3 regions of the Anaeromicrobium sediminis genome follow, and region 2 is predicted to be linked to each of the others. Evidence: riboswitches for the same ligand, from Rfam matches in the RefSeq annotation. Region 2 holds a riboswitch; each other region holds the start of a gene.

Region 1 (11,251 bases), on a different contig from region 2:
GTTTGTTAGTGCCCCAATTGTAATAATAACGGCCCTAACGGGAATAACAAATTTTTTATTACCTAACATGATAGGCCCCCTTAATGTGGTAAGATTAACATTTTTAATATTGGCCTCTTTCTTAGGTCTATATGGATACATCTTTGGAGTTATGGGACTCATAATACATTTAGTGTCTATGAAGTCCTTTGGAATACCTTATATGCTAGATATTGGAGAATTAAAGTTCCAAGAAGTAAAAGATACGGCCATAAGAGCACCTTGGTGGTATATGACCTTAAGGCCAACCTTGATAGGTAAGAAAAATAGAGTTAGGCAAAGAAAAAAATCACATAAAAAAAGGTGATTTAGATGAAAAAAATACTTATAATACTTATAATTTCCACCCTATTAACAGGGTGTTGGAACTATATTGAAGTTGATGATTTGTCTATTATAACGGGGATAGGTCTAGATTATGATGGGGATAGTGATGAGATTATACTAATAACTGAAGTTGCCAAGCCTGTTAGACAACAAGGCGGAACTATTATTCGGTCACAAATTATAAAGTCCAGAGGAAAGAATATGACTGATGCCATAAGAAATCTAGTTAAAATCACTGGTAGAGAGATCTTTTGGGGACATGCTAAAATGGCCATATTGGGGCCCAAATTAATAAAGAATAAGGAAAAGTTCATGTCCTGTATAGATTACATGAAGCGAAGTAGTAATTTTAGGGACAACATATGGTTAGTGGTAGCTGAGGAAAGTAGCCCATTAGACATATTATCTAGTGAAAAGATTCTTCAAAATATATTGAGCTTTCAAATAGAGGATACATTCAAAAATGAAAAAGAAATATCTAAGTACCTGGGAGTTGAATTATACGAATTTGTAGATAAATTGGCAACAAAGGGCATATCACCTCTCCTCCCCTTGATTACAGTGAAAGAGGGAAACAAAGGAAAAGAAATAAGAGTATGGGGAATGGCCATATTTAAAGGCATGAAATATGTTGGGAACATAGGGGGAGAAGATACTAAATATCTCTTGTTTTTATTAAATAAATTAGAGGGTGGAGCCTTAAATGTAGATTTGAAAGAAAAAAATCAAAAAGCTACCTTAGAGATAAACGGTAGTAAAACAGAGTTAAAGCCCAATTACGAAGATGAGAGCTTATCTATGGATATCCACATTGAGACAAAAGTAGATATAGCAAACATAAACAAGGAAATACCTATAAATGATGAAGAAATTCAAAACAAAATAAAAAATAGGGCTCAAGAAATAATTGTGGCTAATTGTGAAAAAGTAATTGATTTATTTCAAAATGAGTACAAAAATGATAATCTAGGATTTTCATATGAATATAAGAAGGAGTACCCTAAAGAGTGGAAAAAACTAGAAAATAATTGGAATGAAGTATTTAGCAATATAGAGGTAAAAGTAACCTCAGAGGTAATTATTGAGGGGACTGCACTAAGGTCCGGACCAATCAAGGTGGTGAGATAGTATGCTTTTTTTAGTCTTAATAGTATATGGAATTATAGGAATAATAGAAATTACTCCTTTGGTAAAGAAGAAGAAAAAGAAGGATTTAGTCGTTTATTTAGTCCTATATACATCAGCCTTAGTTTTAAGTGTACTAATTTCAATTGGAGTAAAAATACCATCACCAGCCATACCTATACAAAAAATGGTGGAATCTATCATTGGGAAGCAGGGATGATTTATGGTGAAAAAATACATAGCAATCCTATTTATCCCAATAATATTATGTGGTTGTTGGAACTATAGGGAAATAAATGATAGGAGACTTATATCTGGCGCTGCTGTAGATTATAATCCTAGTACAAAAAAATATATAGTAACCTTTGAAGCTATAGACCCTATGACTGAAGAGGGGGAAGAAAACAGAGGGGAGATATTTACTATAGAAGGAGATTCGCCCTTTGATGCGGTAAGAAACATAGTAAGTAAGTCTGGGATAAAATTTTATTGGCCCCATGCAAAGGTTATAATACTTAGCGAGGAATTGGCTAAAAAGGATATTTTACCTATCTTAGACTATATATATAGGGATGGTGAAATGAGAAATGACATATGGATACTTATTTCTAAAGAAAAAAGTGCAGCAGACATATTAAAAGTAAAAGAAAAGGAATATATGCCCATACCTTCCTTTCGAATAGACAGAATTCTTAAGATGGAAAGTCAAAATAGTTTAATAGGACTACGTGCTGTTCCTATGGATGAGTTCATACAAAGGCTATATGAGCCTAATCAAAATCCTTCATTACCAGGAGTAAAAATAGAAAAAAATAATGGAACAGAAACTATTATAGTAACAGGATTAGCTGTATTTAAAAAGGATAGGTTATTAGGGTGGTTGAGTGACGATGAATCTAGAACACTATTAACTATAGAAGATAATGTTAAAAGGGGATATGAATATTATGATGGAGAAATTCCTGTAGGCCTTAAAATATTGAGCAGTAAAACTAGAACAAAAGTAAAACTGGTGGATAATGAAATAAATATTTATATGGATATAGACATAGAGGCAAATATAATTGAGCTAGGTGGAAATGTGGATTATATAAAGGAAAAGAGAAGAGTTCTTATGAAAGAATTAGAAGAAAAGAAAAAGAAGGATATAGAAGATTTAATAAAAAAGGTTCAAAATGAATTTGGAGTAGATATATTTGATTTCTCTAGATATGTGAAGGCTCAACAACCTGAATTATGGAATAAAGTTAAAGGGGATTGGGATAAAGTGTTTGATGAAGTAAAATTTAACATAAATGTGGATGTTTTAATAAAGGGGAGTGAAAAGAAAGATAGTCCTATTATGGTTAATAATTAGAGCGGAGTGCTGTTTTTATGAGTAATGACAAAATAAATGAAGTACAGGGTAGTTGTATAGTAATATTGTTCATATTGTCATCAGGGTTTATACTTCCCTTGGGGGCTCAAGCCAAGGAAGATATATGGATAGCCATATTTATGGGAATGGTACTATGTGTAGGAATAGTAAAAGTATATTCTCATATAATAGGTAAATATAATAATAAAAGTTTTTTTAAAATAATAGAAACAGTTTTTGGTAAATTTATTGGAAGTATAATAAATATATTATATATATGGTACAGCATACATTTATGTGGATTAACTGTGAGAGATTTTGGAGAATTTCCCACATCAACCACATTAAATAATACACCATTATTTATTTTTATGATAGGAATAATACTCCTTGCTATAGTAGCAGTAAAAGAAGGTCCTGGTGCAATAGGTAAATCTGCAGTAATAGTAGTATTTTTCACATCACCTATACCCATATTTACCATATTAATATTAATACCTAGGATGGATTATTTAAATATAATGCCCATATTACATTGTGGCATTTCAAATCTTATGAAGGCAACATTAAGTACCTTTACTTTTCCCTTTGCAGAAACCTTGTTGTGTATAGTTTTAATAGAAGAAATTAAAGATAAGAAAAATGCGTATAAAAGTTATGCTAAAGGTATATTGATAGGTGGAATGACTTTAGTTGGAGTTACAGTTGCTGAACTATTAGTAATTGGTCATAACATATATGCAAATACATATTTTCCCGTATACGTGGTGGCTAGCCAAGCTAACTTAGGAGAGTTTTTAGAAAGGATGGAAATTGTCACCATCTTAGCAACGAGTCTAGCCACATTTGTGAAAGTGGCTACTTGCATATATTTTGCAGCTAAGGGAATAAGTACTGTGTTAAATATGAAAAGATATAATCATATAGTGACACCCATAGGCCTATTAATATTGGGTGTTTCCTATATTGTTTATCCTTCAGTTATGGCCATTATAGGTTGGAGTACTAAAATATATCCCTATTATGGTTTAGTATTTGAAGTATTTTTACCCTTAATAATACTTGTAGGAATATATATTAATAAAAATAAAAAGACAAACGTAAGAAATTGAATTATATAGCAGTTATAATAGGTACTTATTTTACTTGTAATCTATAGTAAAGAAAAAAGTTAAGGCATTATGTACTACCCCTATTCATATAATGTATAAATTATGTGAGTGGGGGTTTTTTATGAATACAGAGTTTCATTATTATATGACCTATCTAATAGCTACCCGAGCGGGATTTAGACCAGAATCAGCTAAAATAATAAGTATAGCTTCTCAATATGTGGATAATAATAATATGATTTTTACCATAAATAAAGGAACTGTAGAAGAATATACAAATCATATTAGTCAGACTATGAATATAATCAAACCTAAGAAGAAATTATTTAGAATATACCCATTATTTCATTTTATCCCTGGAGATCCCCTGGCTGTATCTGCAAGAAGGAAAGATGGGAAATTACATATGTTAAATACTACACCAAATAGTACGAATGCTAATAACATATTTGATGCGGCAATTTATAGCAAAAATCTATATAGGATTGGAATAGCTACCCATTCCTTTGCAGATACTTGGGCACATCAAAACTTTATTGGACTTTATGATACATTTAATTCTGTGGATGGAGGAGTAGAAAAGGTTATACCATTTATAGGTCATGCTTCTGCCTATTTTTATCCTGATTGGCCAGCCCTGATTTGGAAAGACAGTAGATTAGTGGGAAAATATATTAAAGTAAATAATAAGGAACGATCTTTGCAAGCAGCAAGGGAAATATTTAGGAAACTTTATTTGTTCTTAAATCCAAATGGAACTGCAGAACATGTACATTGGGAATCTAAAAAATTATTAGAGGATTTAAGTAATGCCATAGGGAAAATGGACCAAGGAAATGACGAAAAAGAAAATCGCATAAAAAGATATAAAGAATTGGCTATGAAAAAAGAGTATGGAGGAGTGGCATTAGAGGATTATAAAAAGGACACATGGTTTGATGAGGTAGTAAATGAAGAAATTTTAGGAATAAGGGATAGGAGTGTAATATCTGTAAATGGAGTTAGTGTAGGGTTAAATAGATATGATCCCCTAACAGATATATATACCTGGAAAAATCCTAAGACTTATAAAAAAAGTCATTGGTATAAATTTCAAGAAGCAGTCAAGTCACACCAAAAGGTGGCCTTTAATATATTAAGCAAGAAGAACTTTTCTTATTTAGATCTAAAAGACTGGTAAAAGAATATTGGCATATGAGACAATGGGGTCTATATAAAAAGTTAAATAATTTTATAATCTATAGACCTTTACAAGGTAAGATAAAAAAAGTATACTTAAATTGTAAAAAATAATATTAAGACAAGGGGAGGCTATAAGGATAGCCTGAGAGAGAAATGTTATTTCTGACCCTCATAACCTGATTTTGGATAATGCCAACGTAGGGATGTTTATATTTAGTATGGGATAATTGTGTACCATTCATATAAAATAGACTCGTTACGAGTCTATTTTTTTATATAAAAATACAGTTTAACCTACTAATTTTATAAATAAATATGTCTATATTTAGTTCTATGTGTATAGTTATTCCATAATTTTAAAATCAGATAGCTTTATGAGAGTCAGCCATAACCCTACCCTTTAAAACTTTAATTATTTAATAAATCATAAGGGGGAGAATTATGAAATATAATACTCAAATGGAAGCGGCTAAAGCTGGTGTAATAACAAAGGAAATGGAAATAGTATCGGAAAAGGAAAATATGGATATACACAAATTAAGAGACTTAGTGGCAAAAGGATTAGTAGTAATACCAGCTAATAAGAATCATGAAAGTATTAGTCCAGAAGGAATTGGTAGTGGACTTAGAACTAAAATAAATGTAAATTTAGGAATATCGAAGGATTGTCCTAGCATAGAAAAAGAAATTGAAAAGGTAAAAATGGCCATAGATATGAAAGCAGAAGCCATAATGGATTTAAGTTCATTTGGAAAAACAGAGGAATTTAGAAAAAAAATAGTAGAAATTTCTCCAGCTATGATAGGAACTGTACCAATTTATGATGCAGTTGGTTTTTATGATAAGGAACTGAAGGATATAAAGGCAGAAGAGTTTTTAGATGTGGTAAGAAAGCATGCAAAGGATGGTGTGGACTTTGTTACTATCCATGCTGGGTTAAATAAAGAAACTGTAAATACATTCAAAAGAAATAAAAGATTAAATCATATAGTATCTAGGGGTGGATCATTAACATATGCATGGATGGAATTAAATAACATGGAAAATCCTTTTTATGAATACTATGACGAACTTTTAGATATATGTAGAGAATACGATGTTACCTTAAGTTTAGGTGATGCATTAAGACCAGGAAGTATAAATGACTCTACTGATGCAAGCCAAATTAAAGAATTAATAACATTAGGAGAACTTACTAAGAGGGCTTGGGAGAAGGATGTACAAGTTATGATAGAGGGTCCAGGTCATATGGCAATAAATGAAATAGAGGCAAATATGCTACTTGAGAAAAGATTATGTCATGGAGCTCCATTTTATGTATTAGGTCCTATAGTTACAGATGTGGCACCAGGATATGACCACATAACAAGTGCCATAGGAGGTGCTATTGCAGCTAGCTCAGGAGCAGACTTCTTATGCTATGTAACTCCTGCAGAACATCTTAGATTACCAAACTTAGAGGATATGAAGGAAGGAATTATAGCATCTAAAATAGCAGCCCATGCAGGAGATATTGCTAAAAATATACCGGGAGCAAGGAATTGGGATTTTGCAATGAGTGAAGCTAGACAAAATTTAGACTGGGAAAAAATGTTTAAATTGAGTATGGATCCAGAAAAAGCAAGAAGATATAGGGAAGAATCTATGCCACATGATGAAGATAGCTGTACCATGTGTGGAAAAATGTGTTCAATGAGAAACATGAACAAAGTAATGGCTGGGAAAGATATAAACATATTAAGAGATGATGATTAATCATGAAAATAGATGAGTTTAATGATAAATTCAAAGAAGAATGTGGAATATTGGGAGTATTTTTTAATAAAAAAGAAAATATGGAAACAAAAGTATACTCAGGCCTATTGGCCCTACAACATAGGGGTCAAGAAAGTTGTGGTATATCCTATAGAAATGATAATGAAATTGAAAATATTAGGAAGATGGGATTAGTAGATAACTTATTTGAAGGACTTCAGATTGATACTAATCTATTGATAGGCCATGTAAGATATTCCACATGGGGGGAGAGTACTATTAAAAATAGTCAACCCCTCCTTAGTAATAATATTAGTTTAGCTCATAATGGAACCCTAACAAATGGAGAGGATATTAAAAAAATTCTTGAAAAAAAGGGAAGAAAATTTAGTACGGATACGGATTCAGAAGTAATATTAAAAGTATTTGAAAAAGATGGTATAAGGGGGATTTACAATAATATAAAGGGTGCATATGCAGTAGTTATTATAAAAGATAATGAATTAATAGCCATGAGGGACCCTTTAGGAATTCGCCCCATATGTATAGGAAAGATCCAGAACGGGTACATAGTAGCATCAGAAAGTTGCGCCATAGAGGCTATGGGAGGCTCATTTATAAGAGACTTAATGGCAGGAGAAGCAATAAAAATAGATAAAAATGGAGTTTCCGTAATAAGAAAAGGAAATGAAGTATGCAATACATGTGCCTTTGAATATATATACTTTGCTAGGGAAGACTCTAAGATAGACGGAATTTGTGTAGGGCAAATAAGAAGTAAATTAGGAAAAATTTTAGGAAAAGAAGACTTTAGTAAGGCTCATATGGTCATGGGAGTGCCAGACACAGGAACTTTACCATCCATAGGTTATGCTGACCAATCTAATATTAAATATGAACCAGGAATCCTCAGAAATAAATATGTAGGAAGAACCTTTATAGCTCCAAAGAATAGGAAAAACAAAGTAAATGATAAGTTTTTTATATTAAAGGATAAAGTAAGAGGAAAAGATATAGTTGTAATAGATGATTCCTTAGTAAGTGGAACTACAAGTAAGGAATTAATAGGTAAGTTAAAAAAAGTAGGTGCTAATAGGATACATTATAGGATAGCTTCTCCTATTATAAGGGGGAAATGTGACCTGGGAATAAATATGAAGAATGAAAATATAATAGGTCACTTTAAAAATCTAGAAGAAATAAGAGATGAAATAGGTGCGGATACATTAAAATATATAAGTATAGATAATTTAATAAGGGTATTAGGGAAAAATATTTGTACGCTATGTTTTACTAATAAAGTATAAAGGGAGATGGTAATTATATCATCTCTTTTTATTTTATGGATCAAAATATTCCACATAAATTAAATTTAAAAGTGGAAAAAAGTAGTTGAAAGTTTATTATAAAGATGATATAACTATATTAGAATATTCTAATATAGTTAAAAGGAGGATATGAATGAATAATTTATATTATGATTTATCTGCTTCCTTTATGAAGGCATTAGCTCATCCCACTAGGGTTAAGATAATAGAGAGATTAAAGGGAGAAGATGAACTTTGTGTGTGCCACATATATGAGGATCTAGAATTAGAGCAATCTAATGTATCACAACATTTGAAAATACTAAAGGATAAGGGGATTTTAGAGAGTAGAAAAGACGGATTAAAAGTTATGTACAAAGTTAAATATAAGGAAACAATAGAAATATTAAATCTAGTAAAGAATATATTGGCAACGGAACTAAAAGAAGCGCAAGAAAACTTAAGGGGGGATTAGGGTGTTAAAACAATTTGCTGACTTCATGGTTAGGGATTTATTTAAATTAAATTTAGAATCCCATTTAGGTTCAAGTGCACAGTTTTTCATATACGATACATTAAAGATTATAATACTTTTAAGTTTTATGATCTTTACCATATCCTATGTGAGAAGTTATTTTCCACCAGACAAGGTTAAGAATCTTTTAGGTAAAATTGGTGGAGTAGGAGCTCATGTTCTAGCTTCTATTTTAGGTGTATTATCACCATTCTGATCTTGCTCTACTGTGCCTATATTTATAGGTTTTGTGGAATCGGGTATTCCACTGGGAGTTACTTTTACATTTTTAATAACGTCACCTATAGTAAATGAAATAGCAATAGGTTTTTTATTTATAACCTTTGGTGCTAAAATAGCAATAATATATACATTGGCAGGGATGATTATAGGTGTTGTGGCAGGAATAGTAATAGAGAAGATGAACTTAACCCATTTGGTAGAAAGTTATGTATATGAAATGCATATGGGAGAAGCAGAAAGTGAGAGATTAGATTTTAATGGAAGAATAAAATTTTCACTTATAGCAGTAAGGGATATTGTAAAGAGAGTATGGTTATATATTATAATAGGAATAGGAATTGGAGCTGCTATCCACGGATATGCACCAGAAGGTTTTATGGTTAAATATGCGGGGCCTAATAATCCTATAGCCGTATTTGTGGCAGTTGTTTTAGGAATTCCCCTTTACTCTAATGCAGTAGGGACTATTCCTATAGTAGAAGCACTAATTAATAAAGGGGTAGGTGTTGGAACAGCTTTAGCCTTTATGATGTCTGTAGTAGCCCTATCTTTACCAGAGATGATTTTGTTAAAGCAAGTAATAAAACCTAAATTAATTGCCATATTTGTGGCAATAACAGGTACTAGTATAATATTAGTAGGATACTTGTTTAACATTATTTTATAGTAAAGGAGGAGAATTTATGAAAATAAAAATATTGGGAACTGGCTGTAAAAATTGTAATACTTTATATGATTATACTTGTGAAGTAGTGGAAAAACTAAATCTAGATGCACAGGTAGAAAAAGTAACGAATTTAAAGGATATATTATCTTATGGTGTGATGAAACCACCTGCATTAGTGGTAGATGAAAAGGTAGTAGTATCTGGAAGAGTTCCTAGCAAAAACGAAATAGAAAAAATATTAAAGTAAGGGGATTGTTATTTATGGAAATTAGATTATATGAGCAAGTGTGTTGAGGACCATCAAAACTTGCTATCATCGTGGATGAGGCTTTAACAAAGCTAAACTTAAATGAAGAATTTGAAATGGTTGGAGATTTAGCTCAAATGGTTGAAGAAGGTGTAACAGAAGTACCTGCCTTAAAGGTAAATGGTAAAGTAATGGTGGAAGGCAGACTACCAGAAGTAGATGAGGTTATGAACATATTAAAAGAAGAGCTAGCGTAAAGTAAAAGGGCCCCTTAAAGGGCCTTTTATTTTGGATAATTATATGAACCTGGTGTTACATTAAAAGTAATCTCATTACCATTAGATGTACTAATTATTGTACCAGATTCGTCTGTTCTATATACAGGTATTCCCCTTAGTCTAAGCCTTTCTATAGTTTCCTTATGGGGATGCTTGTAATCATTTTTCCTTCCACAGGATATGACAGCATATTTAGGAGATACCTCACCTAAGAAGGCCTCACTAGTGGAAGATCTACTTCCATGATGACCTACCTTTAATACATTAGATTTCAAACTAATTCTACTTCTTACCAAATCTTCCTCAGAGTCCTTTTCAGAATCTCCCGTAAATAGATAGGAAGTGTTTCCAAATAGGACTTTAATTACTATGGAATAATCATTGAGATTATCATATTTTTTATCCTTTGGAGCCAGTACAACACAAGTGGCATCACCAATGTTAAAAGTATCTCCAACCTTAGGTTTTGTTGCTTTAATATTTTTTGTTTTTATTGCCGTTATTACGTCCCTATAGGTCTTTGTAGTATGAATTATATCTGGTAACAATACTTTTCCAATTTGAAAGTTATTTATTACCGTATCTAAAGAACCTATATGATCTTCGTGGGGGTGAGTTCCTACTACATAATTTAGTTTTTTAATATTATTTTTTCTAAGATAATCTAATAATAATTTAGAATCAGAATTATTACCAGCATCAATGAGCATAGATTCTCCATTATTTTCAATTAATATGGAATCAGCTTGCCCCACATCTATAAAATGAACTCTTAGTTTTCCACTATAATCTTGAGATACATTAACTTCCTCTGATAGGGCTGGAGTATCTTTTTTTATTTTATCCTTTAAAGATGATAAAAGGGAAGAAACATTAAAATTCTTTACAGGAATCCTTTGAACTTCTTCGCCTAAAGGGAAAAGATATGTGGATGTTAGAAAAAATATTAAAAATAAAGAACCATAATACTTAATAACATTAATGCGTCTTTTGTTTTTAGTCCAAATTACATATTTTGGTTCTACTAAGCCTAGGACAAAGAGCGCTAGAAAGAAAAAAGCTACAAAAGAAAATAAAATATCCATATAATTGCTCCTT
Region 2 (11,251 bases):
GGTTAAAATGGTAAGGGAGAAAAAATTTAGAGAAGATTTATATTATAGATTGAAAATGGGATATATTCAATTACCTCCTTTGAGGGAGAGGAAAATGGATATTTCAAATTTAATGGACTATTTTATAGAAGTTGGAACCACAGAAGATATAAAAATATCTCATGATGCAATGAATCAATTATTAAAGTATGATTGGCATGGGAATGTGAGAGAATTGAAAAATACATTGACTTATATGCTAGCCGTTAGAGAAGGAAAATATCTAACTTTGAAAGACATACCGGATAAAGGATTTTTTCATGACATAATTCATAATGAAAATAATGGAGAGAGTAAAAATATAGATATCCATTTAAATGAAGAACAAATATATATATTACAACAGATAGATATATTTAGTAGAAAGGGCCAAATAGTAGGGCGAGAGAAATTGAGTGAAGGAACAATTGGAACGAAATATGAAATGACAAAATATCAGATGCGCAATAGACTAGAACAATTAGAGAAAATGGGATTAATCATTAAAAATAAAGGAAAACATGGAACAAGATTAAGTCCTAAAGGAGAAGTATTATTAAAGGGGTTAATGGTTCATAATGGCGTTTAATGGTTGCTTAATGGTTGTCAATAAGTAACCATTAAAGAATATTTAGTCTTTAAAAACATAAAATTCCCTGTTATTACATTGGCATAGAACTTGCCTATATAATAATGTGAAAAATAAATTCAATAGTAGAGAATGAAGAAAGGGGAGTTATTATGTCAGTAGAAAACAAGACGAAGGAACAAAGAAAGAATAAATCTTGGCAAATGCCTGATACTTATGTAATTATTTTCTTTGTCGTATTATTTGCCGCACTTTTAACTTATTTAATTCCAGTTGGGCAATTTGAAACGAAAGATATAACCTATGTTTACAAAGGTGTAGAAAAATCAAGAACCGTACCTATTCCTGAGAGTTTTAAAATTTTAACAGACGATAATGGGAATTCAGTAAAGAATGGTATTAAATGGTTTGAACCAGGTGGTGGTGTAGGAATTGTTAACTACGCATTTGAAGGTTTGGTTAGTGGTAGTAAATGGGGTTCTGCAGTTGGCGTAGTTGCATTTATTCTTGTGATTGGTGGTGCATTTGGAATCATATTAAGGACGGGTGCAGTTGAAACAGGAATGATGGCAATGATTAAAAAGACTAAGGGTGCGGAAAGCGCTATTATACCAATATTATTTGCACTATTTTCTATAGGTGGAGCAGTATTTGGTATGGGTGAAGAGGCTATACCCTTTGCAATGATCCTTGTGCCCATATTGATTGGGATGGGATATGATGGTATAACGGGTATAATGATTACGTACACGGCAACACAAATAGGTTTTGCAACTTCATGGATGAATCCATTTAGTGTTGCTATTGCTCAAGGGGTTTCAGGAGTACCTGTTATGTCGGGAGCTGGTGTTAGATTTTCTTTGTGGGTATTCTTTACAACTATAGGAATTATCTATACTTGGAGATATGCTAAAAAAATCAAGAAAGATCCTACTTTATCCCTTTCGTATGAATCAGATAAACAGTATAGAGAGGACTTTAAGAATAAAGAAAATATTGAAGTTAAATTTGAGATGGGTCATAAGTTAATTTTATTAACTGTATTTTTAGGTATGATTTGGGTTATATATGGAGTAATGAAATATGAATATTACCTTCCTGAAATTGCTACCCAATTCTTCGTAATGGGGATTGTTTCAGGGGTTATAGGTATTATTTTCAACTTAAATAACATGAGGTTAAATGATATTGCTAGTTCATTTAGAGAGGGAGCCAAAGATTTACTTGGTGCAGCATTGGTTGTTGGTATGGCAAAGGGAATTATACTTGTTCTTGGAGGATCAGATCCTACAACGCCAACTGTATTAAATACAGTTCTTCATGGAATAGGAAATACTATAGGATCTTTACCAGCAGCTGTTTCAGCCTGGTTTATGTTTGTATTCCAATCAGTGTTTAATTTCTTTGTTGTATCTGGCTCAGGACAAGCAGCATTGACAATGCCTTTAATGGCACCACTTGCCGATTTAGTAGGTGTTACAAGACAAGTGGCTGTTCTTGCATTCCAACTAGGAGACGGTTTTACCAACTTAATCGTACCAACTTCAGGTTGTTTGATGGGAATGTTAGCTGTTGCAAGACTTGATTGGAGTAAATGGGCTAAATTCCAGCTTAAATTTCAAGGAATACTATTTGTACTTTCATCTATTGTAATGATACTTGCTGTAATGATAGGATATAATTAAAATATAAGGGCGTACTTTTTAGTACGCCCTTATATTTTATCCAATAATGGAAATTAAGATTTTGTTAACATAATAATAATGAATTCATGATAATATATATATGGGATAGATAAAAGATAGGTTGTAGTATAAGATGAAGTAACTATATGATGAGGAGATTTAATAAAATGAAAAAATATAAAAATTATTTGGCAGCATTATCAGTTATTGGTACATTAACATTAGGACTAGCAGGTTGTATGGGTTTTAAAGCAGAAGAGGTAAAATCAGAAAATATAGTAAAGGAACAAGTTGTAGAAACCCAAAATAAGGTAGAACAGAAAAAAATAGAGATTACTGATGGAAATATAATAGAAGTGAGTGAAGAAATAAAGAATTTTGTTGGATTAGATGAAGACCTAGGTAAGTACTTACAAAATGAGCCTACAATGGTCACTTTCCTAAAAGATGAAGATGGTGATAATCCAGATGTAAATATAATGTATATCTATGAAGGAACGGAAGATGAAGATTCAACGGCCCTTTATTTATATATAGAAAATGACTATATAGTTAATGCTAAATTAGATGAATATAATGGTTCTGTAAACTTAGATTGGAAAGAGGATGAGACCGTTGTATTTACAAATTCAGGCCAATTAGAAAAGCAACCGAAAGAAGAAAACATTTCCTTAGATTTTGAAAATAGAGAGTTAGCCCAAAAGGAAATTAATGATAAATTTGTTGGAAAAGAGTTAAGAGAGTTTAATGAGTTTATCAATCATTATATACCGGTTACTAAAATAGTAAGAAAAGATACGGGATTAGTTATGCATGTGTATTATGCAATAAACAAAGAGGGATATACCCTAAGTACTACAATGAATGTAATTACAAAGGACAATATAATTAAAGAAATTTATTTAGAGGATTCTTATAATCCATCTATTAATCCAGTAGATAAATTAAGATTATAGGGTAGGAGAATGTTATGGGAAACTATATAATGGAGTTGAGAAAGATAGTAGGACATAGGCCTTTAGTTATGTGTGCAGCAGGAGTTTTAATCATTAACGAAGATGGTCAAGTTTTATTACAACAAAGGACAGATAATAACATGTGGGGTATACCTGGCGGTGCTTTAGAGTTAGGAGAATTATTAGAAGAGACAGCAAAGAGAGAAGTATTAGAAGAAACGGGATTAACTGTATCTAATTTAGAGTTGTTTGGAACATATTCAGGAGAGAGGATGCATCATATATATCCAAATGGAGATGAAGTATATATTGTATCTTCCGTATATATAACTAGGGATTATAAGGGAGAATTAAAACTAGATAAAGATGAAAGTAAAGATCTAAGATTTTTTAATATAGATGATATACCAAAATCAATAAATCCTCCAGATGAACCTATAATAGAGGATTTCATAAAAACCTTTAAAAATAAGGATATCTACTAAAATAGATAGATATTTATTTAAGAATCATTTATAATTAATATGAAAATAAAATATTTTGCTAGGGGTGCCTAAAGGCTGAGAGGTGAATATTCACCAACTCTTGTACCTGATCTGGATAATACCAGCGGAGGAAAGCTTGTTAAATATACATAGTTATATTTGTAAAATAGAACTATAAAGCCATATTCCATGCTGGAATATGGCTTTTTTACTTACTAGGAAATTATCATATTCTCCAAATTGTGCATAAGTAAAAAAAGTAAGGGGTGTGGGGGAAGAATTCCCCTGCCTCTTTAAAGGAGGATGCTCAGATTACGTTAGTAATCGTCGAAAGGAACCATAGGGTTCCTTAGCGAAGCATACGGAGTATGCCTTTTTTACTTACTAGGACCTAGCAAATATGAAGAAAGGTGACTAAAATGAAATTTACTGATTATTTATTTGAGGAAGTAAAGCCCGTATGGGAAGAGTATTTAATCCATCCCTTTATTAAGGAAATAGCAGATGGAACTTTAGACAAGGAGAAGTTTAAATATTATCTTATACAAGATTACTTGTATCTTAAGGAATATGCAAAGGTATTTTGTGTGGGTGTAGTGAAAGCCCAGACCATGAAAGATATGAAATTCTTCTACAAATCCATAAAGGGAACTATGGAAGACGAAACGGCAGTTCATATAAAGTATTTAAAAGATTTTGGAATGGAACCGGAAGAAGTGGAAAAATGTGAATATGATCTAACCACATCTAGTTATACAAGTTATATGCAAGCATTGGCTCTAACTGGAGACATAAGAGAAATTGCCATAGCCACATTACCTTGCACATGGAGTTATAACTACATAGGTAAGTATTTATTAGAAAATCATGGGAACGAATTAGAAAATAATTTTTATAGACATTGGATAGAATTATATGGTTCAGAAGGATTTACAGATTTTTCAGATGCATGGATTGAGTATACTGATAGAATTTGTGAAAATATATGTGAGTCAGAAAGGAAAAAATTAAGGGATATATTTATTAAAGCTAGTATATATGAGATGGAATTTTGGCATATGGCTTACAAGGAAAGAACATAAGGAGGACATATTATGATTAATGGAATTATAGGATTATTAAGTGTAATATTCTTTGCATATTACATAATGAAACTTAGAAAAAATAAATTTGACACTAGAACTATGGTGATAGTATCCATGTTTAGTGCCCTGTCTTATATACTATACCTTATTCAATTTATAAAATATCCTCAAGGAGGAGGTATAAGCCTATTCTCCATGTTGCCTGTAATGTTATTATCCTTAATATATGGAAATGCAGTAGGTCTTACAGGAGGATTAATATTTGGTTTCCTAAAATTATTAAATGGTTATTTTATAGTTCATCCTATTCAGTTTTTATTAGACTATATATTATCTACTATGATGCTAGGTATTGCAGGATCTTTTGGAAATCATAAAAAGGTAAAAGTGATATTGGGTTGTTTACTTGCCGTATTTGTAAGTGTAAATTTAAATGTATTATCGGGAGTTATATTCTTTGGTCAGTATGCACCAGAGGGTATGAATGTATGGTGGTACTCTATAGTATATAACTATTCTAGTGCAGGATTGGAAGGGGTTCTTACTACTATAATAATAGGATTGATGCCACTTAAGAAGTTCATATCATTAGGAAAAGGAAGAATTACTGGAGGAAATGAATAAAAGTAGGTTTATATGATTTATTAATTTATGGGATAGTGGAGACACTATCCCTGTTTAAATATATGGGAAAATTATTTGTTATCCAGGCGTAGTGTTAACCTACTACGTTTCTATAAATAAAAACGTTTCACAGGTAAGTCACTATCAGATTCTAGAGTGTGAATTTTATAATGAGGGTAGAAGATTCGTAAATGTTTGCAGCGAGTGGGATACTGATGTTCCACCTGCTGAAAAATTTTTTATTTATAGAAACTTGTAGGTATCCAGAGTTTATTGATTTGTAGTTAGTTTATATATAGTATAATGGAGAAAATAAGTGAAGTATAAGGGGTGAAGTAATATGAAGGATTATAGAACTGTCTGCCCTAGGGATTGCTTTGGTACGTGTGGTCTTAAGGTACAGATAAAGGACGGGAAGGTATTAAAGGTAAAGGGAGATAAGGATCATCCTGTTACAAGGGGTATAAGTTGTATTAAGGGAAATAATTTTCATAATATAGTAAATAATGAAGGTAGATTAATGGCTCCTTTAAAGAGAGTAGGAAATAGGGGCGAAGATAAATTTGAGCCTATTAGTTGGCATGAGGCAATAGATGCTATTTATGAAAATCTATCTGCCATAAGAGATAATCATGGGCCTGAATCTGTCATGTATTACAAAGGGTCGGGGACCTTTGGAATTGCTAGGGAATGTGATAGGGGATTTTGGTATCAATTTGGTGGATTTACCACGAAAGAGGGAAGTCTATGCCAGGGGGCCATATCTAAAGCAATAAATTTAACTTATGGAGATAGGAAACATAATGATATGGAAGACCTTATAAACTCAGATTTGATTATTTTATGGGGGAAGAATCCTGCTTTTACCCATCCACAAATGATGAATCATATAAATAAGGCAGTTAAAAATGGAAGCAAATTAGTGACTATTGATCCAAGAATAAATGAATCGAGTAAAAATAGTGATTTGCATTTATGCCCAAGACCAGGAACTGATGGAGCCTTAGCCCTAGGTATTGGAAATGAGCTTATAAAATCAAATAGTATAGATGAAGAATTTATTAATAAATATGCCTATGGATATGAAGAATATAAGGAATTAGTTAAAGATTATTCTCTAGAAAAAGTAAATGAAATAACTGAAATAGACAAGGAAAAAATAGAAAAGCTAGTTAGTTTAATTAAAAAACACCCAAAGTATGCATTAATAATGGGATTTGGAGTTCAACGTTACACTAATGGAGGGCAAACTTCTAGAGCCATAAGTTTAATACCTCCTTTAACAGGAAGTATTGGTAAAAGTGGAGCCTGTCTATATGTGGATAATGGACAAGGAGAAGGTTTTGAGTGGCCCATTAGCCCTGAAAAACCAGATGAAATTAGGTCCATACCTATTGGTAAGTTAGCCACTATCTTAGGAACAGAGGAAAACCCTCCAATTAAAGGTATGTGGATTCAAATGGCAAACCCATTGACTTCCAATCCTAATACTAAAAGATTAAGAGAGAATATGAATAATCTGGATTTCGTAGTAGTCTGTGATTTATTCATGACAGATACTTCAAAGATGGCAGATATAGTATTACCTGTAGCTAGCCCCTTTGAATACTATGATTTAATTAAAAGTTATGGACATCCGTATATCCATCTTCAAGATAAGCTAATAGATCCTCCAGGACAATGTAAACATGAGAGTGAAATCTATAAACTTTTAAGTAAAAGGTTTGGTTTTGATGAAAAATATCTGTTAGATAATGATGAAGATTTGATAAAAAATATATTGAGAGAATCTAGCCATAATGTGACTATTGAAGAACTTAGGAAAAAACCATATCTACCTAAAAACAGCGAAGACATTGCCTTTGAGAATTTGGAATTTAATACACAATCAGGGAAAATAGAGTTCTATTGTGAGCGAGTAAAGGAAGAATGGGGAGCCAGTCCACTACCAGAATATATAGAACCAGAAGAGGGAAAAGATTCAGATATAGTCAAAAAATATCCCTTAAGTTTTTTAACTACCCATTCAAAGAATAGAATTAATTCTCAATATGCTAATGTGGATGAACTAAAGGAAGAGAGTATATTGAGTATAAACCCTAAGGATGCTAAAGATAGACATATAGAAAATGGAGATTTAGTAAAAATATTTAATAAAATAGGGACAATTACTTTAAAGGCTAAAATAACGGATAGTATAAAAGAAGGTATAGTTCATGTATTCTTTGGCAATTGGGAAAATGAAAATGGAGTAAATAATTTAATAAAAGATAGATTAACAGATATAGGAGACAATACGGCCTTTCATAATTGTGTCGTACAAGTGGAAAAAATATAAAGCTGAATTAACAAAAGAGTCTAAGAAAAACATCTTAGACTCTTTTACAAATTAATATAGTTAATCATGAAGAAGTCTTTGTACAATATTAGATAATATATGTAATCCCTTCTCTATGTCCTCATGGGATGCATAAGAATAAGAGATTCTAATATTAGTATTTGAATTAGATTCATATACATATCCAGGATAAAGTAAAACACCAGATTTACATCCTTCTTCAAAGAGTTTATGCATATTTATTTTCCCCTTTAATTTTACCCATACATAATATCCTCCCTGGGGAATATGCCATGTGGCCATATTTGAAAAATATTTATTTAGGGCGTTTAACGCAATGTCTCTTCTTATACGAAGTTCCTTTCTTAAAAAATCAACTTGCTCTTCATAAAGACCTGTAGATAGCCATTTAGCAACGGTTAATTGAGATAAGGAACTGGAACCATAATCCATTTGCATTTTTATATCTGCCAAATGGGATATGACAGAATCAGGACCTACTATCCAACCTATTCTTAGACCTGGACTTAGGGCTTTAGACATACTACCTATATATAGGACGTTACCACTTTTATCAAGACTTTTAAGGGAATCGGGCGGTGGGTTGTCAATCCATAGTTCCCTATATACATCATCTTCTATTATGGGTAACTTCTCTTCCTTGCATATTTTAATTAATTCTTTCCTACGTTCCTGAGACATGACGTTCCCTGTAGGGTTTTGAAAATTGGGTATGGTATATAATATGGAAGATCTATGTTTCTTCACATATTTTGGGATTTCTTTGGCCATGATTCCTTCATGATCCATTGGAATACCTAATCTTCTCATACCTAAAGTCTGAAGTATTTGAAGAGAATACATGTATGATGGCTTTTCTATGAACACGGATGACCCAGGTTGGAGGAGGCCTATGGATATTAGATGTATGGCTTGCAATGCTCCTGATACTATGAGTATGGAGGATGGAGCTGCATCAATATTTTGTGCCTTTAAATACTTACTTATTTCTTCTCTCAAATGATACATTCCATGGGGGCATTCATAACCTAAGTTGTTCATGTCTATTGATACTTTATTGACTATTTTTTTCATGTTTCCATCTGGAAATAACTCTGGAGAAGGTTCTCCAGAGCTAAGCCTAATTATTTTGTCATCCCATTCTATATCATTTATAGTTTTTATAGTTTTATAGTTAGGAATTTGTATTCCTTCTCTCATATAGGTTTGCCAATCAGGCTGAGATTTTGTTAAATCTAAAATTGAACTACTGATGATTTTTGTACCACTTTTACCATTACCCTCTATTAAACCTTGAGATTTCAATTCACTTAATGCAGCCACTATGGTACTGCGATTTACATTAAATAAGCGAGCTAAATCCCTTTGGGGAGGAATAATGGAACCAATGGGCCACTGTCCTTTACTGATTTTATCAGTGAAATAATTTATGATCTGCCTACGTAAAGGCACTATGGAGTTTTTGTCTGGTTTCCAGTGAATACTAATCATGTCTTACCTCTCTCTATGAAAAATTGTACTTATTTTAATTATATACAAATTTTAGTCACAGAGGAACTATTGCTTAAATATAAAACAGATTGATAATAGGTGGCCAATTCTATAGAATCTCCAATTTTATAATTTTGTATAGCCTTTTCCATATCGACAATTAAATGATCGCTACTACTACCTATAATCTCAAGATTAGGGTCCTTAGGAATAAGTTTATCATGGGATCCAAAATCCTGTTTTCCAACGGCTAAGAGTGCTCTTTTGTGGATGCCTTTATCTTCATATACGGGTTTGTTTCCAAAGGAATCTACAGATAATTCACCTATGGGATAAGACGGTTTATCTTTAATTTCAACTATTTCGGCCTTTAAGGTGAAGGTATCTTGTTTCATATAATCCATTTCATAATTATAATATTTTGGTAAATCTCTAGCTGTTAATAGGGCTTCGCCTATTCTTAGGTTATTAATTTTAGATGGTATAGTTTCATTTAAAAGCAATAATAAAGATGAAGTGGCTCCACCAGATACTAGATCTAATGGTCTACCGATTTTATCCTCAATTGAAGAAGCTAAATTACAAAGTCTAGTAAGATTAGAAATAGTAGGATTAACAGAACCATAGCATCCCACATTAGTGCCTATTCCATATAATTTAACATGACTTAATTCATTTTCTACAAAGAGGGCTAATTGAATAAATTCATCCTCATTTATACAACCTTCCCTTAAATCTCCTAAATCAAACATTAATACTACTTTGTGGATGGTATTTTGTATCATACATTCTTTTTCTATAGCCCTTAGAATGTCAATTTCAGAATTGAGACTAATATCTACATGTTGAACTAAGTCACTTACTTCTGTTAACATGGGAATTCTAATGAGCATAGTTTCACATGAAACATTATTATTTTTTAACTTGATAAGCTGTTCAATTCTAGAGCTGGCTAAGAAATCACATCCACCTTTAATAAATTCTTCAGCAATTTCCTGTATGCCACCACAGCCTTTAATAACTCCAGCTACACTTACATTTTTACAATGACAGCGAGAGGTTATTTCGTTCACGTTATGATAAATGGAATTTAAATTTATCTCAAGAATTGGATATTTTATGTTTTCATTATTCATAGCAATCTCTCCAATACACATAGGATTATTTAACTTTAAAGTAAATATAATACAAAATCACAATGATTACTCCATCCATAACAAAGATTTCATAGGCAACCAAAAAACTATATTGGTTGGTACAAAAATTTTTGAGTTGGTTGGATACATTTAATACATAGGAGGCTATAATAGGGATAAAAGGGGAGGTATACATATGAAAAAATTCATAATAGAAGAAGGCTTTTGGAATCTATTTCCTCAAGCTCAAATAGGAGTATTAGTATGTAATCATATAGATAACTCTATAAAAGATGGCTTTAGATATGAAAGCCTTCTTAGGGAAGCTGAAAAAAAGGCTACTCATCATATAAGTAGTGGCCAATTTAGTGAAAACAAATGTATATCCATATGGAGAGATGCTTTTAAAAAATTCCCAACTAAAAAGGGAAGTAGAGCTTCAATAGAAAATCTACTGAAAAGAGTTAGCAAGGGAAATGAAATAGGAAATATAAATCCTTTAGTGGATATATATAATTCCATATCACTTAATTACGCCCTACCTTGTGGTGGAGAGGATATGGACAAATTTGTAGGGAATTTAAGACTTACTCATGCGGATGGAGATGAATCCTTTATACCCCTTGGAGAGACTGATAATAAAAGTCCAAAGGAAGGCGAAATTGTATATAAGGATGATGAAAGTGTAATATGCCGTTGTTTAAATTGGCGAGAAGCTGAGAGAACTATCCTTACAGAGAAAACTAAAAATGCTATTTTAGTAATAGAATCTATAGATGAAGTCAGGGAAGATGATTTAAAAAAGGCAGTGGCGGAATTAAAA
Region 3 (11,251 bases), on a different contig from region 2:
GGCATTAAATAAGAAGTGAGGATTTATCTGTGCTTGTAGAGCCTTTATTTCCGATTTGTTTGCCATATTCTTCATATGCTCTATTTTGCTAAGTTCTATTTGAGTAGATATTAGTTGGGATAGGCCTTTTACCAGCATTATATCCCTATGGCCTATACTATTTTCCTTGTCATAGTATATCTTAAGTACTCCTATTACTTTGTCCTTTTCCTTAAGGGGCACTATGACAGCTGACATTAAGGGACAATTCTTATCCTTACATTCTATCTCACTTTTAGTATTTACTATTTCTATTTTATTTTCTCTTATGGCACGCTTTGTAGCTTCTGTTACTAGATCTATACCCACCGTATGATGATCAGCTCCAGCTCCCACATGGGCCAATATCCTAGTAGTATCTGTAATTGATACGGCCATGGCTCCTATAGATTCTTTTATTATTTGACAAGCTTCATTTAATGATTTTTTATTTACCCTCCTAAAATGGGGTAATGTTCTATTGGCTATTTCTAAGGCCTGCTTAGACTGTTTAGCTGCTATTAATTCTTCTGTATCAAATATATTTTCTGTAAGAAGTATTATAATTGATATACCGGCTCCATTAGCAAACATCATAGGCAAATATATATACTTTAAAATATCTATTGCTAAATGAAATGGTCTAGCAAAGATTAATATTAACAATGCACTTATATTTTCTATTATTACTCCAGCTATAAATCCATATAACCATTTGTTTTTCCATGTGGATTTTTTATAAGCAAAACCTGATATTATTCCCCCTATAATTGTGGCTATAGCACAAGGTAGGGATGTTATTCCACCAATATCAATTAAAAGTCTATGAAGACCTGCTATTATCCCTGCTATTATTCCCACATAGGGACCACATAAAATACCACCTACCATAACTCCAATATTCCTCGTATTGGCTATGGCTCCTTTCACATTTACACCTACATAAGTCCCTATTATTCCCAATCCTCCAAATAGAACCCCTAGGGTAATAATACTTAAATAGCTGAGCTTTTCTTTCCTTATAATTTGAGCAAACACAGGAAGCCTAGATATTAAAAAGGCTACTACGATTATATATCCTAGATTGTTTAGAAAATGTTTAAACAAAAATATCATACTGAAAATTCCCCATCCTTCCCTCAAGTGTTTTTTTATCCCTCACAGTTATTATACACCAAAAGAACAAAGGTCTATTTGCATATATTATTATTGTCCTATCTAAAAAAATGGGAACAACCCACACTTGGATGATTCCCATTTTAATTATTATATAATATTACTTATTTCTATATAGAGTTATTTGTATTTTGTCATCAACGAAATTTACTTCGGCTTCATCTATCATCATACCTATAAGAGAAAGTTCTGTATCCACATCACAATCACCCATTAACTCCCAATAATACTCTTCTATTTCCTCCTGTTTTGGATAACTCAAATATTTAATCAATTTATTTATTTTTTCATCCTGTTCATTTTTATAATTACTTTGAAAAAATATTTTATGATGCTTTTCTAAATTCTGTACGTTAATACTAATATCTGTTCCTCCAATTGAAAAAAAATAATTAATTAATTCATCTACTATTTTAGAAATTCTTTTATTATTATGCTTCATTATACCTCTTCCTTCCTAAAAGCTTCAATGACTGGTACTAAGGTAGCGGCTACAATACCACCTGCAAAACCATTATTATATAAATTTAGGCCGCCGTGTAAAACTCCCACATTCAATACTACAGAAGAATGTATGAAACCTGCTAATACGCCATATTTCCAACCAAATTCTCCTGCTATAGGGGCTAACGTAGTTCCAAACAGGGCTGCCAATAATATTGCAGGGTCATTTATACTCCATATCTTCGTTAAACTACCCAAATAAACACCTAAAAAGATTGGTAACATATTTTTCCAATGCTTACCGAATGCTCCAAATCCTACAAGTGTAAATATACCACCTATAATAGGTCCATTCAAATCTCCATTTACCATCAATATATAGATTACTCCTATTAAGCCATTTATACCCATGTTTATCAAAGTAGGTGCAAAGCCTTCTAACATTACAAAATCAGTAACTGCTCTTCCAGGATATGAAAAGATGTTCTTTAAGTTCTTAAAAGATTTATCATTTAAATAAAATCCAATAAAAATCATTAAAATGAAAATTGTAAATAGGTATACACCTAAAATCATGTTATTCTCAGTAGTCCAAATTAATCTACTTTCTGGTAAAAAGCCATAGGATTTAAATATAGAAACAAATATGGTCCCAATAATTCCCGCTACAAAACCTATATTATACAAATTAAAGCCCTGATGAACTCTTATTAAATAGGCTGATAAGGGTGGCAGAATAAAACCTATGCTTAACCCGACCAAAATTCCCACTGGAATTCTAATCATTAATGGCTTGCCTATACCGAACATAATTTGTGTCACCATTGGTGATAAACATGTACCAAAAAGAGCTATATAAATGTATTTTGAAAACTTGTCTTTTTGGACTTTAGCATATAAATAAACTCCAATAATGATAAACCATACATTAAAAATATTTTTCCCAAACATTGAAAATCCAGCAATTAAAAATAAACATGCAATTGAAACTCCATTAATATTAATTTTACATTTGTACAACATAAAAATTGATAATATCATTAATATTCCTGAATTGAGGAAAGTTGCACCTATTCCACCCACACCAATATAATCTGTAATTAATATGTCTGGTTCAATTAGAATCAAATATAATCCCTTAAAGATATTCATAGGACTATCTACTAGAAAAGCAAATATAACTAAAGAGAAAGCATAACATAATAGTATTAAATATTTTTTTTCATTAACAATGTCATTATTATCCACAATATTCTTCCCTTTTATTATTCTTTTTATAGCGAATCATCCTCCTTTTAAAATTCTTTCATTTTAATAGTATATTATTAGCAAAAGTACTTAATTACTATAACTTTAAATTTAAAATATATCTTAGATAAGAAATTAAAGATTAGTTAATTTCTTATCTATAAAATACTTTCACTATTTTTCTCATTTTATATATTATTTTAGAATTTTTATCATATATATTAAAATTAATTATATCATAATTTGTGCCTATATATTTACAAATTTGTATACCACTGTGTTTTTGGTGTTTTCTGTAATTTTACATATTTTTTCCACCATCTTATTTAAAATGTATATGGGGTATGATATAATTTTTACATCATTTAAAGAAAAGAGGTTTAGAGTATGAGAAAAATGAAATTCTTCTTTGTTGTAGGTTTAATTTTTATACTATCTACAACTATGGCTTTTGCTGATACGGAAGCTGAATTTATCAAAATGCTTACAAGAGAAAATATGACAGCACAAGAAATGCTAAAGCTATCAAATGATAATTTACTAAAGCTATCTACATACAAATTTAAGGGAACTAACAAAATGACTACACACACACAAGCTGAAGGTGAAGACATTGCCATGAAGTTTAACATGATTCAAGAAGGTTTTGTAAAAAACCCTCAAGAGGTATATGTTAAGACATCAATGGTTTCTCCTGACGAAACAATGCCTAATGCTGGGTCAGAAGTGTACATGAAAGACAATGTAATGTATATGAAAACTAATTTTAGTGACAAATGGACTAGTATAGACATGAATCCTATGATGAAAAAATTACAATCTGCCATGGGAACTAACAATTCATCTAATGGGATAGTATCTAATGAGCAGTTAGAAGCTTTCTCAGATACAGCAATATTTGACGCTGACGAAGATATAGACGGGAAAAAATATTATGTAATTAGTATGAATGTATCTAAAGAAACTTATAAAGAAATTATGGGTAAATTCATGGAAAACTTCTCTAAAACTTTTGGTGACATGATTATGAACGATCCTAATAGCGAAAAGAGTGAAGAAGAAAGAGCTAAAGAAAAGGCTGAGTTTGAAACTGCCATGATTACCATGCTAAATAATATGGATATCAGTATATCTTATAAGTTTTATATAAATCCAGAGACTAAAATGTATGAAAAATTTGAAGTAAAACAAGACTTAAATATGGCTGTACAAGAGACTACTGTTACAACTTCATCAGAAGGTGTATTTAACTACTATGATCTTAATGGTCCTGTAGAATTTCCTACTATTACATTAGAACAAGAATAGATGCCAATAAAAATACCAGTGTTTTCACTGGTATTTTTTTATTATATAACTTCTATTTTACATTCCAAATACAAATTCATACCATAGGTCAAACAAATCCCATCCCCATATGAGGCTTATAAAAGTTCCAAGTACAATAAAGGGACCAAAGGGAATATAACTTTTAACAGATTTATATCCAGATACTATTAAGAGTATACTTATTATTGCACCTAATAATATGGACAGGAATAATGTTACAGCTGTCATTTTAAAACCTAAAAATAATCCTATTGGTATGAATATTTTCACATCTCCCATTCCCATAACTTCTTGACCTTTATAGATGGTCATACCTATTAGTGATATGATTAATAAACTTCCAGATCCTATTATGACCCCTATAAAAGGACTATACCAAGGATCATTACCATATATGTACATGGGAAACTTTCTGTTATATAAGATTACTAATATACCTACCATTGTGGCCATAAATACCAATTGATCTGGTATAATCATATGATCATAATCAATAAAACATATTACAATTAATATACTCATTAAGATAGTGTATACTATAAAATCTATACTATCTCCATACTTATTAAACAATAGTAGAAATACTAACCCAGTTAGAAGTTCTACCATCATATATCTTGGTCCTATTTTAGTCTTACAAAACCTACATTTTCTTCCTAGAAATAAATAACTTAATACTGGAATCAAATCAATTGCTCTCAATTTATTCATACACACAGGACAGTGGGATCCTGGCACTACAATTGATTCCTCCCTAGGTATCCTGTATATGCATACATTTAAAAATGATCCTATTAAAAGTCCTAGTATAAATACTTGTATATCCATATTACTTCACACCCTTTTAAAAATACTATCATAGCCTACTTTCTAAAATTCACCACTCCTTGTCCTACCATTTTCCTTAATTAATTCACATTTAGCTTTCTTAAGAGCTATTCTTTGAGTCGCCTTTTCCCACTTCATTTTGTTGTAAGGGAAAAAAAACAAAATAATAATCTTAAAAATTAGTAAAGCTATTATTAACTCTATTAAAGTAAACCCATTCTTCCTATCCTTCATTTTACCACCTTTTTTCTGTATGCTATACATATTTTATCACACTTTACTTTTTTTGGAAACGGTTACACGAAACATATATATAATATAAAGAGCCATGCTTTTTTACATAGCTCTTTATTCTTCCTTACATATTATCTTTAATCCTTTTTGCTGCCATAAAGGGATGTTCGTCTGTCATAATATATGACATAACAGCCACCCCCTCTACCCCTGTTGACATGACTTCCTCCACATTTTCATGATTAATCCCCCCCAGGGCAATAACAGGAATATTTACATTTTCTCTTATTTCTTTTATAAAATCTATCCCTCTACCCTTTAATCCTTTTTTACAATCAGTTTCATATACATGACTAGCTAGCAAGTAACTAGCTCCCTTTTCTTCTGCTATTATGGCTTCTTCTAAACTATGTACAGAAACGCCTAAGAGCTTATGCCATTTAGGCTTTTCCTTCACTAAGTCATGAAATCCCATGTGGTATCCGTCTAAATTAATTTCCTTTGCTACTTTTAAATTTCTATTAATAATAAATAATACGTCCTTATGCTGAATTTTGTCTTTTATGTCTTTAGCAATTATAATTAATTCATCATAGGATAAATCCTTTTCTCTCAATACTATAGCATTAACCCCGCCATCTATTGCCTCTTCTATTACATGGCTCAAGGTAGGTCTTTTAATCATATTACGGTTAGTAATGAGAAAAAGCATCTTATGATCTTTTATAAGCCTATTAATATTTGTCATATATGCATCCAATCCTTAAATACAGGTTGATATCCCTTTTCTAGAATACTCTGACTCATTTCTTCTACACTTCTTAGGTCTGCTATTTCAAATTGTGCTTCTCCCTTATTACTAGCACTATGACCTCCCACTTCTGTACTTACTCCTGCCGACATTTTTGTAACTCCTAGGGGTATTAAATTATCCCTAAGAATTGCCTCTTCCCTTGTGGAAATGGTAATTCCTACGTAAGGTAAAAAAATCTTTAAGGCAAGAATATTCTGAACTAGATTTTTGTCACTTACCTCATATACATTCTCAAACACACCTGCATGAGGACGTATGCGAGGAGGAGATACATTAATAGATACATGGGGATATTTATTCTGAAGATAATTTGCATGGACTCCCGTAATAAACCCTTCCATTCTCCACTCATTAAGTCCTAGAAGAGCACCAATGTTTACAGTTCTCATATTGGCCTTACAACCTCGTTCTGGCGCATCTAATCTGTATATGTAATCTTTTTTTGGTCCTGAAATATGTACATTGTCATATATATCCTCATCATATACTTCCTGATAGACAGTAAGACTATCTACCCCAGCATTTACTACCTGTTTATATTCATCTTCATTCAAAGGATATATTTCAATACCTATGGAATCAAAATATTTTTTCAAAACATTAACAGCATCTACTATGTAGGATACTGGTGTAGCCTTTGGAGATTCTCCTGTTAATAAAAGTACATGTTTAAGCCCCTCCGCTGCTATAGCCTTTGCTTCCATTTCTATTTCTTCTAAAGATAATCTTTTTCTTTTTATATGGTTGTCTACATTAAATCCACAATAGGCACATTGGTTTATACATGTATTTGATATATACATGGGTGTGAACAGTAATATGGTTTTACCAAAATGCCCTACTGACAATGAATGGGCCTTCTTTGCCATCTCTTCTAAGAACTTCTCCCCTAAAGGTGATAACAATGCTAAGTAGTCATAAACATTGATTTTGTCCTTATTTAGAATACTATGTATATGTTCCTCAGTAAGATTATTAAAAAATTCTTCATAATTAAATTCCTTAAATTTTGAATATTCATCATAAAAAGCCATTATAATTCCCCTTTATGTAAAAATCCTGTAAGAGGTGAAGAGGCATGAGCATGTTCCTTTATAGGAGCCATTTTTGAAAGATATGCAGTTCTTCCAGCCTTTACTGCCAATGAAAAAGCCTTTCCCATTTGAACAGGGTCCTTTGAGGTGGCTATAGCTGTATTTACTAAAACTGCAGCTGCTCCCATTTCCATAGCCTCAGCTGCCTGAGAAGGCTTTCCAATTCCCGCATCCACAATTATTGGTAAATCAATTTCATCGATTAATATCTGTACAAGTTCTTTTGTTCTAATACCCTTATTTGTCCCTATAGGAGCCCCTAAAGGCATAACTGCTGCTGCACCTGCATCAACTAATCTTCTTGCTGTCATTAAATCTGGATTCATGTAAGGAAGTACAATAAACCCTTCTTTAGCTAAGATTTCTGTAGCCTTTATAGTCTCTTGATTATCTGGAAGTAAATATTTATTATCTGATATAACCTCTATTTTTACCCAATTACCACAACCCATGGCCCTTGCTAGCCTTGCGATTCTAACAGCTTCCTCTGCATTTCTTGCCCCGGATGTATTTGGTAATAAGATAGTATCCTTTGGAATGTAATCAAGAAGATTTTCCTCCTTAGATCCAATATCAACTCGTCTCACTGCCATGGTTACCACTTGTGTTTCACAGTTTTCTATTACTTGAGGAATAATATGTTTACTTGGAAACTTTCCTGTTCCTATAAGTAATCTACTCTTTAGTTTATTTCCCCTAATATCTAATAAATCCATATTTGTCAACTCCTAAGTCTCATATTCGTCTAAAATTATTCTCAGTACAGTATTGGCCTGATGGCTTGCTGCAATAGATACCCGTGGTGCCATAAGACCACATCCTGGTTTTGCCTCTGAAATATCATCACCAATCAAATAAAATTTATCTCTTATCTTTTTTGTCTTTATAGTATTATTTGAAAAATGTCCAGCCATGCCAGATGCAGCCACAATATATTTACTAGTTAGCTTTGATAATGCAATATTTACTAATTCTGCCTTACAAATGGGATTATCGAAGGCCTCCACTATTATATCCACATCTTTAAAAGACTCTTCCATATTGGTCTTATCCAAATAAATATCTCTGATTTCAACTTCTACAAAGGGATTAATTTCACTTATTATTTCTTTTAATGCCCTAGTCTTTTTCATCCCTATGTGCTTTAAAAAATAATGCTGTCTATTTAAATTACTTGGTTCAACCAAATCATAATCTACTAAAACTAATTTTCCTATTCCAATTCTAGCTAGAGCTACGGCCACATTTGATCCTAGGCCTCCTAGACCTGCAATTCCTATACATGCCTTTTCTACCCTTTCGTGCACCCTTGGTGTATGTCTTGAAACAAGTAGTGATTCAAGTTCCTCCCTATCTGGAACTGCTCCTTTAGTTATAAACACAACCCTATCATTTTCTTTTAAAGGTACATCTTCCTTAATAATAAATCCATTTAAAACTACTACATCTGCTTCCTTTTTAATTAAATCCCTAAGAGAAAAGCTAGTAATTCCCTCATTTACACTCATTTCCTTTTCATTTACATATATTTTCAAATCAACCACCTCCCACAAAGCTTACTATCTCCACTTTGTCAGCCTTATTAAGTATATGTTCTTCATACATTTCTTTAGGTACTATTTGAAAATTCACTTCTACAACTACTTTTTCTTCTTTTAAATCTAAACCCTTTAATAATTGTGTAATTGTAACCTTTCCAAAGTCCATCTCTTTGCCATTTATGATCATATTCTTCCCCCTTTTATTTAACATTTTAAATGCTAAAATTTTATATAAACTAAAAAAAGCCTATAGGATAAAATCCTTCATAGGCTTGTATAAAATCCATATACTAAAACTATAATTCTTCATGAATTAAGAGTCTCTATAGTTATGTATATATTAATACAGTATACTAGTCCCTACGTTGGCATTATCCAAATCAGGTTATAAGGGTCAGAGATAACATCCCTTTCTCAGCCCATCCCTATGAGCTCCCCAAATCATATTAAATTAAAAAAAGCTTGCACCTAGGCAAGCTTATAATGAACCTTATTCATTCCTTGCTTCCCTACGACAATATTAATTGTATCAGGTTTTAAGAGTTAGAATTTCTTCTTCTCAGCCCTAAGGCACCCCTAGCAAACTTATTTAACTACTACCAGTATAATCCAACATCTTAAGTTTGTAAAGTTTAAAAATAATGTTTTATATTTGCATATACCAACTATATCCAAATTCAATAAAGCCTGGCTACTTACAAGGGAATATGAATGAAAAATTTTTATAAGGTGGAACATCAGAACATCCTATGTTGTAAACAATTGTGAACCTTCTATCGTGAATATAATATTCGCACTCTATAGTCTGATAGTGACTTACCTTATAAACGTTTTTGTTTATATGACTGCCGTAAGTTCACACTCCCTGAGCATCCGTCTAATCTTCATCATACTCTAATTCTTACTTACATATTTACTAGGTGAAATTCCTGTGATTTTTTTAAACATCCTACTAAAATAGTTAGGGTCACTATATCCTACCCTTCTATATACATCCTTTACTTGTATTCCTTCCTTTAGCATCTTCTTTGCCTTCTCAATTCTTATATGGGTTAAAAACTCTATAAAGTTTTGTCCCGTTTCTTGCTTAAATAATTTACTTAAATAAAAGGTGCTAATGGCAAATTTATATGATAGATCTTCTAACTTTATTTTTGAATCATAGTTCTTTACAATGTAATCCTTTACATTTTCTATTAGATCATTACTTCTACACAATTTCACATAAGTATCTAAATCTACTAATATGGCATTTTTAATAGAGGATTTACTTCTCTTATTTTTAATCATCTCTTTACTATTTTTAAAATAAATCTCATTTTTTTCCATGAAAGCTCCATATTGAAGAAAGCTTACTATTTCATTTATTTCTTCATAAAAATTTAAATCACGGGAATTAGTTTTTTTCATTATATATCCTAGCATTTTTTCAAATTCATTATAATAATTCAAATCAAAGTTTAAAACTTCCTTACATATTCTTAAACGATTTTCATCATTAAAGTCCATGTTAGTATTTATAGTGTTTAGCTTTCCTATAATCTTAATTACATTTTTTTTGATGTCCTCAAAGTAATTATTTTTCTCATACCAATAGATTAATTCCTCATTAATATTATTTTTCAATTCCCTTTCTATTTTTTCTAAACTTTTTTTTATCCAATACTCATCTGCTTCTTCTTCCTCAATTAATATATATATATTGTCATTGTAAGTAGACATTATGGAGTTTACCTTTGACTTGAAGCTCTTTTTTATTTTAGATTCCACAAACTCCCTATTTTTCTCATCAGTTCTAATTCCTATTAAATGGGCCGTATCTATATTAATCTTAAATATATTTTCATTAGTGCATATTTCCTTTATTTTCTCACTGCCACCTTCTAATATAAATGATATTAATTTTTCCTCCACTATACTTTTAATATTTATTATTTCCTCCTGCAGCCTTACCTTTTTGTTAGCTTCTTTTCTTTCCGATTTAATATTTTTTATAATATTTTCTAATACTTCTATTATCTTTTTTCTTCTAACAGGCTTTAGTAAATACTCATAGGCATCTAATGATATACTTTCCTTTGCATATTGAAAATCATCATAGGCTGATAATATGACTATTTTGGTTTTCCTATTCATCTTTCTAATTTCTTTTAGGGCGCTAATACCATCTATTCCTGGCATTTTAATGTCCAAAAAAGCTATATCTGGAGAATTTCCTTGGAAATACTCTATAACTTCTCGTCCATTCTTTGCTTCCTTGACTATGGTTATATCCTCAAAATTTTTCTCTATTATTTTTTTTATACCTTCAATTTCTATTGGTTCATCATCTGCAATTAGCATTTTATACATATATTATTCCACCTTTGGTATTATAATTTTTACTAATGCGCCCTCTTTAGTATTATAAAAAAACAACAAACTTTTATTTTTAAAATAAATTCCTAATCTTTCCCTTACATTTTTCACACCTATTCCAGCATTCTCTTTAGAATACATATATGGATAAAAACCCTTTCCATTAT

The links. Region 2 has a riboswitch for thiamine pyrophosphate ahead of tenA (thiaminase II). Riboswitches for the same ligand answer to the same signal wherever they lie in the genome.
Region 1: linked by a shared signal. The riboswitch ahead of thiC (phosphomethylpyrimidine synthase ThiC) and the one ahead of tenA (thiaminase II) in region 2 are both predicted to bind thiamine pyrophosphate.
Region 3: linked by a shared signal. The riboswitch ahead of thiS (sulfur carrier protein ThiS) and the one ahead of tenA (thiaminase II) in region 2 are both predicted to bind thiamine pyrophosphate.

The regions. Positions count from the first base shown of each region.
Region 1 is NZ_NIBG01000018.1:28,983-40,233, forward strand. It holds gene CCE28_RS16390 (spore germination protein) at 1-346, shown strand, start outside; gene CCE28_RS16395 (Ger(x)C family spore germination protein) at 352-1,494, shown strand; gene CCE28_RS16400 (hypothetical protein) at 1,496-1,711, shown strand; gene CCE28_RS16405 (Ger(x)C family spore germination protein) at 1,718-2,848, shown strand; gene CCE28_RS16410 (GerAB/ArcD/ProY family transporter) at 2,866-3,960, shown strand; gene CCE28_RS16415 (DUF6765 family protein) at 4,082-5,140, shown strand; TPP riboswitch at 5,254-5,363, shown strand; gene thiC (phosphomethylpyrimidine synthase ThiC) at 5,584-6,897, shown strand; gene purF (amidophosphoribosyltransferase) at 6,900-8,204, shown strand; gene CCE28_RS16430 (ArsR/SmtB family transcription factor) at 8,359-8,679, shown strand; gene CCE28_RS16435 (permease) at 8,705-9,628, shown strand; gene CCE28_RS16440 (thioredoxin family protein) at 9,645-9,875, shown strand; gene CCE28_RS16445 (thioredoxin family protein) at 9,944-10,132, shown strand; gene CCE28_RS16450 (ComEC/Rec2 family competence protein) at 10,159-11,238, opposite strand.
Region 2 is NZ_NIBG01000004.1:25,196-36,446, reverse strand. It holds gene CCE28_RS06470 (sigma 54-interacting transcriptional regulator) at 1-607, shown strand, start outside; gene yfcC (putative basic amino acid antiporter YfcC) at 760-2,292, shown strand; gene CCE28_RS06460 (hypothetical protein) at 2,460-3,248, shown strand; gene CCE28_RS06455 (NUDIX hydrolase) at 3,263-3,733, shown strand; TPP riboswitch at 3,784-3,883, shown strand; gene tenA (thiaminase II) at 4,153-4,815, shown strand; gene thiT (energy-coupled thiamine transporter ThiT) at 4,828-5,442, shown strand; gene CCE28_RS06440 (molybdopterin-containing oxidoreductase family protein) at 5,783-7,780, shown strand; gene CCE28_RS06435 (aminotransferase-like domain-containing protein) at 7,841-9,292, opposite strand; gene CCE28_RS06430 (alanine racemase) at 9,331-10,428, opposite strand; gene CCE28_RS06425 (B3/B4 domain-containing protein) at 10,625-11,251, shown strand, end outside.
Region 3 is NZ_NIBG01000007.1:102,547-113,797, forward strand. It holds gene CCE28_RS09830 (sensor histidine kinase) at 1-1,134, opposite strand, end outside; gene CCE28_RS09835 (hypothetical protein) at 1,295-1,636, opposite strand; gene CCE28_RS09840 (DUF1576 domain-containing protein) at 1,636-2,886, opposite strand; gene CCE28_RS09845 (DUF6612 family protein) at 3,274-4,194, shown strand; gene CCE28_RS09850 (prepilin peptidase) at 4,252-5,043, opposite strand; gene CCE28_RS09855 (prepilin-type N-terminal cleavage/methylation domain-containing protein) at 5,086-5,277, opposite strand; gene CCE28_RS09860 (thiamine phosphate synthase) at 5,402-6,037, opposite strand; gene thiH (2-iminoacetate synthase ThiH) at 6,022-7,125, opposite strand; gene CCE28_RS09870 (thiazole synthase) at 7,125-7,901, opposite strand; gene thiF (sulfur carrier protein ThiS adenylyltransferase ThiF) at 7,914-8,729, opposite strand; gene thiS (sulfur carrier protein ThiS) at 8,722-8,913, opposite strand; TPP riboswitch at 9,066-9,175, opposite strand; TPP riboswitch at 9,216-9,314, opposite strand; gene CCE28_RS09885 (response regulator transcription factor) at 9,621-11,078, opposite strand; gene CCE28_RS09890 (sensor histidine kinase) at 11,082-11,251, opposite strand, start outside.